3 regions of the Paenibacillus sp. FSL M7-0802 genome follow, and region 2 is predicted to be linked to each of the others. Evidence: predicted binding sites of a transcription regulator. Region 2 holds the regulator's gene; each other region holds the start of a gene.
What was found. The regulator Rex, encoded in region 2, represses fermentation and respiration genes when NADH is low (regulators of the CRP and FNR family bind a similar motif). The targets are predictions, from matches to a motif close to TTGTGAAATATTTCACAA.

Region 1: lpdD (prenylated flavin chaperone LpdD) is a predicted target of Rex. The motif match lies at 881-898, and genes of this name have one in related genera.
Region 3: adhE (bifunctional acetaldehyde-CoA/alcohol dehydrogenase) is a predicted target of Rex. The motif match lies at 1,272-1,289, and genes of this name have one in related genera.

Annotation. Positions count from the first base shown of each region.
Region 1 is NZ_JBBOSD010000001.1:4,464,288-4,466,562, forward strand. It holds gene MHB54_RS20520 (S8 family serine peptidase) at 1-743, shown strand, start outside; gene lpdD (prenylated flavin chaperone LpdD) at 1,049-1,396, shown strand; gene MHB54_RS20530 (hypothetical protein) at 1,408-1,995, opposite strand; gene MHB54_RS20535 (DUF4190 domain-containing protein) at 2,219-2,275, shown strand, end outside.
Region 2 is NZ_JBBOSD010000001.1:5,371,072-5,373,346, reverse strand. It holds gene MHB54_RS24565 (amidohydrolase) at 1-698, opposite strand, end outside; gene MHB54_RS24560 (redox-sensing transcriptional repressor Rex) at 685-1,338, opposite strand; gene dinG (ATP-dependent DNA helicase DinG) at 1,383-2,275, opposite strand, start outside.
Region 3 is NZ_JBBOSD010000001.1:5,209,058-5,211,332, forward strand. It holds partial or broken gene MHB54_RS23725 (DODA-type extradiol aromatic ring-opening family dioxygenase) at 1-250, shown strand, start outside; gene MHB54_RS23730 (Crp/Fnr family transcriptional regulator) at 390-1,106, opposite strand; gene adhE (bifunctional acetaldehyde-CoA/alcohol dehydrogenase) at 1,365-2,275, shown strand, end outside.

The DNA.
Region 1 (2,275 bases), 910 kb from region 2:
ATGGTGAGCCCGCTGAATTTGGAAGTGACGGCAGCTTTAACAAGCGGTTGCTTATCAACGAAGGTGAAAATCAAATTACGGTGACGGCCAAGGATCTTGCCGAAAACGAAACAAGTGTTACGCGCTCGGTGTATGTCGATACAGCTCTGCCGAAGCTTGAAAACATTAGCCCTGCTGAGGATGTGCGTATTACTCCAGGGCAGCCGGTACGAGTATCCTTTGACAGTGCATCCGGTTTGGAGGCGTCCTTCCATGTGGAGCTGCCTTTCAACCTGTCCACTTTGGGCCGCAACGATATTCCATTAAATGAAACTTCGTCAGGCCACTATGAAGGTACTTATTTCACTTCATCTTCTCTGAATCTGGAAGGCGGAGTCATCGTGATCCGGGTAAGGGATGCAGCGGGAAATGAAGTGGAGACGGAGGCACTGGGAAGATTGTATGTAGCCAATGGTGGAGGACAGAACCCTGATCCGAATCCATCCAATGAGAAGCCGGTAGCCATTATTCAGGCTAATGAATCAGCTAAGAAGAACAAAAATGTACAATTTAACGCCAAAGCTTCCCGTGATGTAGACGGTGAGATCGTTAGTTACAGCTGGAATTTTGGCGATGGCGATACGGCGGTCGGTTCCAAGGTGAAGCATAAATTCACCACAGCTGGAACGTATACCGTAGAGCTAACGGTGACGGATAATGACGGCGCAAGTGGTAAGACTGTGCATACGATCACGATCCGTTAACAGCCAGTAGGAAAGGAAATGCTTCTTTTAGAATAACAATGAAGGCCCACAGCAAGCCACGGTTTATAGAGGCTGCTGTGGGCCATTTTTAAATTGTCGAACCGTTCAAGAAGCGGTACAATGAGTAGAACTCTATAAAGTGAATCGTTTCACAATAGAGGATTTTGCAAAAATCCAATAAGCGATTTTCAATAAACGATATATAGATCGAAATGGTCTAGTTCGTCTATATATTGCACTTTGGAGCGACTGGAATCGAATTTTGCAAAATCCTGAATAATATTTTTTAGCAGGAGAGGATCCTATTGATTCATTTGCAAAAAGAAAGCGGACGTATCCGTCTAGAGCTGGATGCCTATTTTATGGGGGAAGATATCATTGTACTCATTTCAGGCGGTGATCAGCCTCATTTGGGAACGATTACAGCAGGGGCCAGACTCGAGCCGATTCAAACTGTGCAATTGCAAAATCACAAGGAGTTTTATATTACCGAAGAAATTGCAGTTCGCTTGCGAAAAGAGTTTGCAGGCAATTTTGCCATTTGCTGCGGGGCACATTTAGATCATGCAACCAAGGACGAAATCCGAGTGCTGACAGATATGGCTATACAACTGGGGAAAGAGCTCATTGGAGAACTCAAGCAAGCACGCTAGTAGCGACCTTTTTAAGTGAACTCCCGAAAGAGCAGATTGCGATATGGGTACTTACTAAAGGGATACTTAAAAAGCAATGCAAAGCCATCATCCTCAATGTGTACAGATTTCAGCGCAGAGGATGGAATCAAACTACGGATCATTACATGAACTGCACGCTGGTCTTGTCTGTTGATCGCTTTGGCAAAGGCAGAAGCAAAACATGGATTGCGTGCCAATTCGCGATACAGCGGAAAAACGGCTTTTGCAATGGCGCGATGAACTCTCGGCTCAAACGTAAACTGCACAGTCCCCGGTGGAATCGTCGTTCCATTCGTATAATAGAGCATCGGTGGCTGAGCTAAAAAGGAAATAAAGTAGCCGATGCCATTCGTGCCTAAGCCTTGTTTGGCGGCAAATGGCGCTACTGAGCAGAGAAGGGATTTCATCCGATCCAAGTTGCCCTGAACGACAGCTCGTGACCATTGGACGGCAAAAGCACGGCGAGTTGCAATAGCTTTGTAAAATGGCAGCATGGCAGCGGATATTTTCCTAAGTGTGTCTGCATTTAAACGTTTGTGAGGCGAGCCCTTTCTGCGGGATGTTGCACGATATAGCATAGCTCCGACCTCCTTGGCAGGATGCTCTCATGGAGCGCAATTGATCTGTAACAGGTAAAATACTGTATGCCCGGTTACCTCAAAAAGTGCTAATATCGCTAGGTTTCTTCTTTTTAACGTTCTAATTTAAAAATTCGAAATAAGTACTGTCCTGATTTGTAAGATTGTGGTACCCTAGAACTTATATAATTGCTATTTTTCGTATTGGAGTTGAATTTAACAGATGAGTGATTTGTACAAGGAGCCTCGATCTTCCGATCCTTTTCAGGAGACGAACGAT
Region 2 (2,275 bases):
GGACGCAAACCGTAGTCGCGTACGTTTTGCTCCACTTCGGCGATCGTCTCAGACATGTGCGTATGCAGTGGCAAGTCCAGATCATGCGCAGCTTGTACGAATTTTTCAATAAACGCAGGTGGACATGTGTATGGCGCGTGCGGAGACATCATCGTTGTAATACGCCCGTCTGCTTTACCATGCCAGTTACGCGCAAAAGTCACGGCCTCAGCCAGCTTGATTCGCTGTTCTTCTTCCGAGCAAAGTCCAATTGCTCCACGCATCAGACTTGCACGAATACCTGACTCTTCAGCTACACGAGCCACCTCATCCATATGATCGTACATATCCAGGAAGGTCGTTGTTCCACCTTTCAGCATTTCCAGCACAGACAAGGACGTACCCCAGTACACGTCCGTAGATGTAAACTTGGCTTCCATAGGCCACATTTTCTCCTGAAGCCATACTTGAAGTGCCAAGTCATCTCCATGCCCACGCAGCAGAGACATCGCCGCATGACCATGAGTATTAATCAGACCAGGTAAAAACAATAGCCCCTTACCATCGATCGCTTCCGTCTCTTCCTCACCCGCAGGCAAAGTTTCGCCAATATAAGTAATACGGCTATCCTCCACAATCATAAAACCATGGACTACCCCAGCTTCTGATCCATTTACGGCAAAAGAGCCGTTTTTAATCATCCATTTATTCACTGTCATATTGTGTTTCTTCCTTTCCGTCCTCCAAATAATAAGCGAGGCTAAGCAAATCAGTTGTAAAGTCTGTGGCATGAATCCGAATGTTGGCCGGTGCCTTGAGAGTAGTCGGTGCAAAGTTCAGGATCGCTCCAATTCCGCTCTCAATAAGCCTGTCAGCCACGTGCTGTGCTTCAAAATCAGGTACGGTAATAATCCCGATTCGAATGTTTTTTTCTTTCACAGTCGCTTCCAGTTCATCCATCGGTTGAACGACCAATGTATTGATCTTGGTCCCTACCTTATCCGGAAACGCATCAAATACTGCGACAATCTTCATATTGTCTTTTAAATAAGCGTTATAATTCGAAAGGGCTTGCCCCAGATTACCCGCACCGACCAATACGACATTAATTTGCTGGTCGATTTTCAGGATATGGCGTATTTTCTCAATTAGATAAGAAACATCATAACCGATACCCTTCCGACCAAAATCTCCAAAATAGGCGAGATCTTTACGGATTTGGGCCGGGTTCAAATCTAGCCTCTGTCCCAACTCTTGAGAAGAGACCGTAGCCACCTCCCGTTTGTGAAGTGCATTCAGATAACGTAAATATACGGGTAACCTCCGTACGACAGCCTCTGAAATTTTATCTGATTTCATACTTGCTCCCCCTAATTGTAACGAACATACTTAGTGTCCGTCCGTTATGCCTCTGTCTCCGGGGCGGATTGGAGCCATTCGGCGATGCGGGGCACCATTTGCTCCGATGGCATATGCTCCATTTTTGGTCCCGGTAACGAGTACAAAAAGTGCTTTCCGTAATAGGATTCGATCACACGCGTATCGTAAACGATAACGACCCCGTGGTCGCTCGCTGTACGTACTAACCGACCAAATCCCTGTTTGAAGCGAATGACCGCTTGTGGTACAGACAGCTTCATAAATGGATTCTTCTTCTGCTGCTGAAGCAGCTCGCTTTTTGCCTCCAGCAACGGGTGATTCGGCGGTTGAAACGGCAAGCGAACAATGGCCAGACAAGTCAGAGCCTTTCCTGGAATATCGACGCCTTCCCAGAAGCTGCTGGTTCCCAGCAATACAGAAGCTTTGGCTTCCTGAAAACGGCGGGTTAGCTTGCTGCGACTCCCACTGTCCACACCTTGTCCCAGCACAGTAATTTCGCTGGATGCTAAGGCCTCTTTGAGCGGCTCATACACTTGCCGGAGCATCCGATAGGAAGTAAACAGAACGAGCATTCTCCCCCGCGTCGCCTGAGCAGTCGCTCCTAGAGAGCTAACGAGCATATCTACAAAATGTGCATCTCCTACACTGCCCTTCACACTTGGGAAATCCCGTGGAATGACCAGCAACACCTGATCCCTGTAATTAAAGGGTGACGGGAGCTGCGAAGTCATCAGCCGCTCTTGATCTGCGGCCTCCTGCAAGCCGAGCTGATCGATCATGTACTGAAACGACTTATCTACCGATAAGGTAGCAGACGTCAGAATAATGCTTCTTTTTTTGTCAAAAAACATTTCTTTCAACTGGCGGCTCACATCGACGGGCACCGCATAAAATTGCAATGATTTACTACGGAATT
Region 3 (2,275 bases), 160 kb from region 2:
GGAAACGAAAACAGAACCTTGGGCTATAGATTTTGATGATTGGATTATTGAAAAAGTGCAAAGTAGAGATATAGAGGCTTTGGATCACTATGAAAGCGAAGCACCGTATGCTCGCCAGGCCGTACCAAGAGCAGAGCACTTTGTACCGTTGTTTATTGCAATGGGGAGTGGTAATCCTGCAAACAAAGCCAAGGTCATCCATAGAAGCTATGAGATGGGGAATTTAAGTTATCTATGCTTACAGTTTTAAAAAGTGTGTTGCCAGAAGAAGGACTATTGTTAAAATGCTTCGCAACTGCTTCTGTATAAGTAGAGGAGTGGAAATAAATTAGGGAGTGTTATAAGCTATAATGGCTTATAACACTCCCTTTTACGTAAAAAACGATTTATTATATGCGGCAAATCTCACGAGGGCACAATTCACAATGACATACGCCTTGCAGCATTTCCAAATCCTTGACAACAATCATGCCATTATCATATTCAACTGCATTTTTCTTACGTAGATCACTAAGCATCCGGTTTACGCTTTCCCGAGTCGCACCGATCATATTTGATAAGTCAGTATGAGTAATTTTTTTATGAATCAGGATATGTTCGCCGTGAGGCTCACCATAGGTATTGCATAGACGGATGAGTGTTGAACATAAAGCGCCAGGCTTGCCGTACATCATCAAATCGCGGAACTTAGTCTGAGTAATGCGATGATGCGAACCCATCCATTTCATAAAGTCAATCGCAAAATCACAATGCTGGCAAATAAGTAGCTCCAGATCTGTATGATCGATTACGCCAATATCACTGTCTTCCAGAACCTCAGCAGAAAAGGAATGCTTAGTACCGAAAAATGGATCGGCTTGACCAACAAGATCGCCGCTTTGATACATATATAGAATAAGTTCCTTACCCTCATCCGTTGTTTTGGTTACTTTCACGCGTCCGCGCTTAATATAAAACAGCTTATCCGCTGTATCTCCTTCCCAGAACAGATGCGAGCTTTCTGGCATAACTCGATCTTTCATCATCACTTGCAACCGGTTGAAGCTGGCCTCCGAGAAGCAACAGGTGTTGCCGCGGGCTTCCATTACATTTGTAGGGTTTCTCATCGTCCATTTCCCCTTTGTATCCTATGTTTTTTATCTGCAACTTGATCAATTCAAATTCATTATATACCTGCGCAATGCGTTTTTGGGGCAAGAAGAGGGGGTAAAAGTGGCAGAATTCCAAACTTTGTGATTTAATTCACTTCATAAAATAAAATTTTAAATAGATTGTGAAAAAAATCACAATATATCTTGAAAAGCTGTGTTACGATCAGTGCGTGAACAAGAGATAGTACACGAGATAACAGGAGGATGAGGGAAATGGCTGTTAAAAACGAGGTTATCCAAAAAGAGCAAAGCGCAGAGCAGTATATTCAAACGCTGATTGACCGGGGGAACCGGGCACAGCAAGCTTTCATGAGTATGAATCAGGAACAGATTGACGAAATCGTACAAGCTATGGCACTCGCAGGGATGGATAAACACATGTACCTGGCGAAGTTGGCTGTTGAAGAAACAGGACGCGGTGTGTACGAGGACAAAATCACCAAAAACATGTTTGCAACAGAATATGTCTATCATAGTATCAAAAATGAAAAAACCGTCGGTGTCATTGAAGACAATGATTTTGACAGTTTTCAAAAGATAGCAGAGCCAGTCGGCATTATCATGGGGATCACTCCAGTGACAAACCCGACTTCGACTACGATGTTCAAAGCGTTGATTGCCATTAAAACACGTAACCCAATCATTTTCGGTTTCCATCCATCTGCTCAATCGTGTAGTGCGGAAGCAGCCCGCGTCTTGCTCGAAGCAGCCGTCAAACATGGTGCTCCAGCTGATTGTATTCAATGGATTGAAGCTCCATCGATGGATAAGACAAATTCACTCATGAATCACCCGGATGTGGCTCTGATTCTGGCAACTGGTGGATCAGGCATGGTTAAGGCGGCATATAGCTGCGGTAAACCTGCTCTGGGTGTAGGCCCAGGTAACGTGCCTTGCTTTATTGAAAAAACAGCAGACATCAAGCAGGCCGTGAACGATCTTATCCTCTCTAAATCTTTTGACAACGGTATGATTTGTGCTTCCGAGCAAGCGGTTATTATCGAAGAGCCAATCTTCGAACAAGTGAAAAAATTGATGATCGCTAACGGCTGCTATTTTGTAAATAAAGAAGAAGCAGCTAAGCTCACTCAAGGAGCTATGAATGTCGAGAAATGTGCAGTGAA